2 linked regions of the Kitasatospora fiedleri genome follow. The protein of the gene in region 1 interacts with the protein of each later gene in a pairwise test. Links are inferred from orthologs where the notes say so. Each region holds a gene or a part of one and is shown on either strand. Other genes may lie near its edges.

Region 1 (3,221 bases):
TCCGTTTTCGCACCAGGTCGGCCATGCCACGACGGTAGCGGCCCCGCGCACCGCCCGGCAGGGGAGTCCCGTGAACGACCGAAGGCCGCCCCTCTCGGGACGGCCTCCGGACTGCTGTGGAGCTAAGGAGAATCGAACTCCTGACCTATTGCATGCCATGCAATCGCTCTACCAACTGAGCTATAGCCCCATGCTGTTACTGCTACTACCACCGTCACCTGCGGTTTCCCTCGGCGACATCGATAACTCTACACGGTCGGCGCCCCCGGCCCTAATCCGTTCCGACGCCCCCGCGACGGCCCCGGCCGCCCCCTCCCCCACCCCCCTCCTCGCCTCCCGCCCCGACCCCGGCCCGCCCTCCGGACCCAGCTCCGGACCCAGCTCCAGGCCCGGCCCCGCCCTAAGCTCCAGGCCGAGTCCAAGAAACACCGAAGGCCGCCACCCTGTTCGGGCAGCGGCCTCGCGGAACTGCTGTGGAGCTAAGGAGAATCGAACTCCTGACCTATTGCATGCCATGCAATCGCTCTACCAACTGAGCTATAGCCCCGCGACACTGACGACCACTCACGGACCACCGGTGCGGAGTGGAGCTAAGGAGAATCGAACTCCTGACCTATTGCATGCCATGCAATCGCTCTACCAACTGAGCTATAGCCCCGCAGTTCCGCGACTCCCGCCCCCGGTTTCCCGTCTGCGTTCCTCGCTGCGAACGAGGAAGACTCTAGCTGGTCAGAGCCGGAACTGTGAAATCCGGGTCGGGCGGCCGTCAGGTCTCGTCGCCGATGACCGGCTGCGGCAGCGTTCCCGCGTTGTGCTCCAGCAGCCGCCAGCCGCGCGTGTCCTGGCCGAGCACCGACCAGCAGCAGTTGGAGAGGCCGCCGAAGCGCTCCCACAGCCGCGGCTCCAGGCCCAGCATCCGGCCGATCATGGTGCGGATGGTGCCGCCGTGGCTGACCACCACCAGGGTGCCGCCCTCCGGCAGCTTGTCCACCGCGTCGAGCACCACCGGGACGGCCCGGTCGGCCACCTCGGTGGCCAGCTCGCCGCCGCCGCGGCGCACCTGCTCGCCGTTCGCCCACGCCTCGTACTGCTCCGGGTACCGGGCCCGGATCTCGGCGTTGGTGAGCCCCTGCCACTCCCCCGCGTAGGTCTCCCGCAGGCCCTCGTGGTGGTGCACCTCGAGGCCGGTGAGCCCGGCGAGCTCAGCGGCGGTGCGCCGGGCCCGTTGCAGGTCGGAGGAGATCAGCAGGTCGGGCCGGAGCCCGGCGAGCAGCCGGGCCGCCCGCTGGGCCTGGAAGACGCCCTGGTCGGTGAGCTCGATGTCCGTCGTCCCTTGGAACCGCGATTCGAGGTTCCAGGAGGTCTGGCCGTGCCGCCAGAAGACGATGCGCGGCCAGACCGCCGGGCGGCTCAGAGGTCGCCCCCGGAGACGGCGTTGCCGGCGGCGTCGGTGACGGCGTTCTCCGGCCGGTTGCGGGTGGCCAGCGCGTCCTCGGGGAGCGGCAGCTCGGGGCAGTCCTTCCACAGGCGGTCGAGCGAGTAGAAGGAGCGCTCCTCGGAGTGCTGGACGTGCACCACGATGTCCAGGTAGTCGAGCAGGATCCAGCGGCCCTCGCGCTCGCCCTCCCGGCGCACCGGCTTGATGTCGAGCTTCTCGCGCAGCTGGTCCTCGATCTCCTCGGCGATCGACCGCACCTGGCGGTCGTTGGCGGCGGAGGCGATCAGGAAGGCGTCGGTGATCGACAGCACCTCGCTGACGTCGAAGGCGATGATGTCGTGCGCCAGCTTGTCGGCCGCCGCCTGTGCGGCGACGGTGATCAGTTCCTGGCTTCGGTCGGTGACGGTCACGTTGCTCTTCCGGCTCGGCTGTGGGGATACCCTCCCAGGATCTCACGAACACGACGGAGCCCCCGAGCGTTTTCCGCCCGGGGGCTCCGTCCCCGCCTCAACGGCGCCTCGACGGCACCCCGGCCGCCCCCGCGCAGCCGCCTCCGCTCACTGCGTCTTCTGGGACGGCGGCTGGTAGTCCTTGCCGACCACCAGCACCAGGTCCGCGTTCTGCGCGTCGGTGACCTTCTTCACCGCGGAGTCCGGCAGGCCCATGCTGGTGGCCAGGGTGAGGGCCGCCGACTGCTTGGCGTCGTCGGTGTAGCGGATCTCGGAGGTCGCCTGCTCGGTCGCCTTGGCGCTGGACGGCAGCGCGTCCATGCCCGCGTTGATCACCGCGACCTGCGCGGCGGCCACCGAGGTCTCGCTGCCGGAGGCGTTGACCACGGTGACGCGAGTGGAACCGCCGGTGCCCTTGGCGCTGCCGATGGCCCCGCCGAGGATCTCCTTCACCTGCTTGCCCGCGGTGGCGTCGTCCAGGGTGCCGTCGGGCTTGGTGGTGAGCACGGCGGTGGACAGGTGGCCGGCCTTCGCCTGCTTGGCCAGGTTGACCAGCACGCCGGCCAGCGCGCTCTCGGGGAGCGACGGGTCGGGGACCATGTTCATCCGGTGCACGTCGTCGGTGGCCTCCGCCATGGTGGTCGGCATGGCGTTGATCACCCCGGCCATCACCTGGCCGAACCGGGCGAGTTGGGCGTCCGGGGCCTCACCGGGCGCCTGCAGGGTCGCGTAGGCGACGGCGGCGTGCCCGCTCAGCAGGACGTCCTTGCCCGCCGGGGCGAGCACCTTGCCGTCCGCCTTGTTCCCCTCGCGCACCTCGGCGTTGGTGTCCACCTTGACGCCGCCGAGCTGGGTGACCAGCAGCAGCAGGTAGGGGGTGTCCAACCGCCAGGTGCCGGCCACCTTGGCGCCGAGCACCGCGGAGAGGCCGTCACGGGTGGCGGAGGCGCCGAGCTCCGACGGGGCCTTGCTCATCGTCGTGGTGGCGGAATCGCCGTTGCTGGGCAGTTGCAGGGCGTCCGGCAGCAGCAGCACGGTCGCCTTCCTGCCCCCCTCGTCGTCGACCAGCAGGGCGGTGGTGATCTTGCCCTGCGGGTCGTACAGGTGCACCACGTTGACGTACCGGCCGCCGACCGCCGCGGCCGCGTCGTCCCCGCCGCCGAGCTTCCCGCTCCACCACAGGTAGCCCACCGTGCCGGACGCCAGCACCGCCACGACCACCAGCAGCGCGACCAGCCGGTTGCGCAGCCGCCGCCGGCGCTCGGCCCGCACCTCGCTGCGCGACTCGGCGAACTTCAGCCAGTCGATCGCGTCCTCGGACTCCTCCGTCTGCT
Region 2 (3,176 bases), 550 kb from region 1 along the record:
CCGTCGGGGACCTCGCCGAGCGCGTCGCCGACCACCAGGCGCTCGCGGACCAGGGCGAGCGCGACGTCCGAGCCGTCGCACATCACGGCGCGCACCGCGTCCAGGGTCTCGGTGAGGCCGGGCAGCGGGCGGCCGCGCACCGCGGCGAGCGTCTCGGCGAGCCGGATCGCCTCGATGACGTGCGCGGAGGAGACCGGGTGGTCCTCGGCCCGGAGCAGTTCGGCGACCCTGGTCATCCAGCGGGCGACCGGCTGCTCGGGGCGGTGAACAGGTGGTGGTACCAGCCGGGCGAGTCGATGCCCGCGCCGTAGCCGGTGTGCTGGGACAGCCGGCGGTGCGTCCACGGCACCCAGGTCAGTTCGGTCCTGAGCTTCTTGGGGAGTTCGGCGAGCAGCGCCCGGTCGTGCGCGACGGTCGGCAGCGTGGCGAGCGCGGGGACGTGCCAGGCGCCGCAGACCACCGCGATGCGCTGGTGCCCGGCCCGGCGGGCGGCCCGGAGCTGCTGGCGCATGGCGGCCTCGCGGACCAGGTCGCGCCGCTCGGCCGGGTGGTGCTCGCGCAGGGCGGCCATCGCCTCGGCGAGGGCGGCGAACGGGGCCAGCGGGTCGCCGTCGGGGGCGCGGTGCTCGACCACGTCCTCCCACCAGGACTCCGGGTCGGGGTGGCCGGCGGCGGCGGCGAGTTCGGCGATCGGGTCGACGGGCGCGGGCCGGGAAGTGCCCCCCGGCACTCCCGACCCCTCCCCCTCCTCTGACGCGCCGTCACCGCCGGAGGTGTCGCCGTTCCCGGTAACGGTTTCGTCGCCGTCGCTGACGCCGTCGCTGTCGCCGAACGGGCCCGCCGCCTCGCCGTCGGCGCCGCGCGGGCCGAGCGCGAGGCTCTGCGCGGCGGGCAGGTCGATGAACCGGACCGGCACCCCGGCGTCCAGCGCGTGCCGCAGCGCCACCCACTCGGGCGAGAACGCGGCGAACGGCCAGAACGCGGCCCGCGCCGGGTCGTCGGCGACGTGGGCGAGCAGCGCGACCGGCGGCACCATCTCCTTCTCGGCGGCGGCCGCGACCAGCTCGTCGGCCTCCGGCGGGCCCTCGATCAGCACCGCGTCGGGCCGCAGGGCGGCCAGCGCGGCGGCCACCGCGCGGGCCGAGCCGGGGCCGTGGTGGCGCACCCCGAGCAGCGTCACCTGGGCGTTCACGCCGAGACCTCCCGGGCGGCCCGGTAGAAGTCCTTCCAACCGTCGCGGTCGCGGACCACGCCCTCCACGTACTCGCGCCACACCTGCCGGTCGGCGACCGGGTCGCGGACCACCGCGCCGACGATGCCGTCCGCGACGTCGCCCGCGCGCAGCACGCCGTCGCCGAAGTGGACGGCCAGCGCGAGGCCGTTGGTGACCACCGAGATCGCCTCGGCGGTGGAGAGCGTGCCGCTGGGGGTCTTCACCTTCGTCCGGCCGTCGGCCGTCAGGCCGGAGCGCAGCTCGCGGAAGACGGTGACCACCCGGCGGATCTCCGCCGCGCCGCCCGGCAGTTCGGGCAGGTCGAGCGAGCGGCCGAGCTGGCCGACCCGGCGGGTGACGATCTCCACCTCCTCCTCCAGGGTGGCGGGCAGCGGCAGCACCACGGTGTTGAAGCGGCGGCGCAGCGCGGAGGACAGCTCGTTGACGCCGCGGTCGCGGTCGTTGGCGGTGGCGATCACGTTGAAGCCGCGCACCGCCTGCACCTCGGAGCCCAACTCCGGTACGGGGAGGGTCTTCTCGGACAGGATGGTGATCAGGCTGTCCTGCACGTCGGCCGGGATGCGGGTCAGCTCCTCGACCCGGGCGATCCGCCCGTCGCGCATCGCGCGCATCAGCGGGGACGGGACGAGCGCGTCCTCGCTCGGGCCGTGGGCGAGGAGCTGGGCGTAGTTCCAGCCGTAGCGGACGGCCTCCTCGGGGGTGCCGGCGGTGCCCTGGACGAGCAGCGTGGAGTCGCCGGAGATCGCGGCGGCGAGGTGCTCGGAGACCCAGGTCTTGGCGGTGCCGGGCACGCCGAGCAGCAGCAGCGCCCGGTCGGTGGCCAGCGTCGTCACGGCGACCTCGACCACCCGGCGCGGGCCGATGTACTTCGGCGTGATCACCGTGCCGTCGGCGAGCTCGCCGCCCAGCAGGTAGGTGGCGACCGCCCACGGCGAGAGCCGCCAGCGCTCCGGCCTGGTCCGGTCGTCGTGCCGGGCGAGGGCGGCCAGCTCCTCGGCGAACGCGTCCTCGGCGTGCTGCCGCAGGACCTCGCTGGTCGTCTCGGTGGTCATCGACTGCTCCGATCTCACGGGACGTCAGGACACTGCGCGGGAAGGGCGCGGGGAATCAACCGCACGGCGCTGACCTGGGCGGAAGAACTCCCGTTCGCCCCGTGCGAGTTCCACTCTGCCCCCCGCCACTGACAACCGGACCGCCCTCGACCGGACCGCCCTCGACCGACCCGCCGCCGACCGGACCGCCCTCACTCGGCCGGCAGCGCGCCCCGGTAGGCCGCCCGCCGCCAGGGCCACAGCTGGGCCGCGCCGAACGCCGCCTCCACCACCAGGAAGCCCCACAGCAGCCCGGTCGCGCCCTGCCCCAGCGCCCAGCCCTGCCAGCAGGCGAACAGCACCCGGGCCGCGCCGTCGAACAGCCCGTGCTCCGGCCGCGGGCGCAGCAGCCGCAGCAGCGCCCAGACCAGCACCACCGACCCCATCAGGTTGGCGAACAGCGTCTGCACCGGCTCCGGCGGCGGCAGTCGGCCCAGCCCCAGCGCGCCGCCCGCCGCGGACAGCGCCCGGTGCGCGAGGGCGTACGTCCAGGGGGTGGCGAACGGGGCGGTGACCAGCAGGTCGTACCAGGCGCTGGCGCGGACCAGGCGGGCGTAGCGGTGCGTCATGTCGGGCTCCTGTGCCGTCTCGTGTGCCGTCCCGTACGGGGACGGGCCCATGCTGGACGGTGGAGTACTGTCCAGGGTCAAGTCGCCGACGGGAGCGGGGTCATGCGGATCGGGGAACTCGCCGAACGGTCCGGGCTGAGCCGGGACGCCCTGCGCTTCTACGAGCGCACCGGGCTGCTGGTCGCCCGCCGCCTGCCCAACGGCTACCGCGACTTCCCGCCCGAGTCGGTGCCCTGGCTGCGCTACGTCCGCACCGCGCAGGCGCTGGGCTTCTCGCTGGCC

The links. The genes of interacting proteins can lie anywhere in the genome.
Region 2: the proteins of rsfS (region 1) and QMQ26_RS14280 interact in binary tests that used the Escherichia coli proteins (3 or more experiments, as listed by UniProt). The link is inferred for Kitasatospora fiedleri from one-to-one orthologs.

What each region holds. Positions count from the first base shown.
Region 1 is NZ_OX419519.1:2,559,003-2,562,223, forward strand. The notes cover bases 130-3,060. They hold rsfS (ribosome silencing factor), read right to left. Parts: upstream 1,849-3,060; coding sequence 1,411-1,848; downstream 130-1,410. Other genes in these bases: QMQ26_RS11950 (histidine phosphatase family protein), read right to left, coding at 767-1,414; QMQ26_RS11960 (LytR C-terminal domain-containing protein), read right to left, coding at 1,996-3,060. In the rest of the region: QMQ26_RS11930 (tetratricopeptide repeat protein), read right to left, coding at 1-25; more of QMQ26_RS11960, read right to left, coding at 3,061-3,221. UniProt on the Escherichia coli protein: Functions as a ribosomal silencing factor. Interacts with ribosomal protein uL14 (rplN), blocking formation of intersubunit bridge B8.
Region 2 is NZ_OX419519.1:3,112,447-3,115,622, forward strand. The notes cover bases 238-3,123. They hold QMQ26_RS14280 (ATP-binding protein), read right to left. Parts: upstream 2,287-3,123; coding sequence 1,189-2,286; downstream 238-1,188. Other genes in these bases: QMQ26_RS14285 (hypothetical protein), read right to left, coding at 2,478-2,894; QMQ26_RS14290 (MerR family transcriptional regulator), read left to right, coding at 2,997-3,123. In the rest of the region: more of QMQ26_RS14290, read left to right, coding at 3,124-3,176.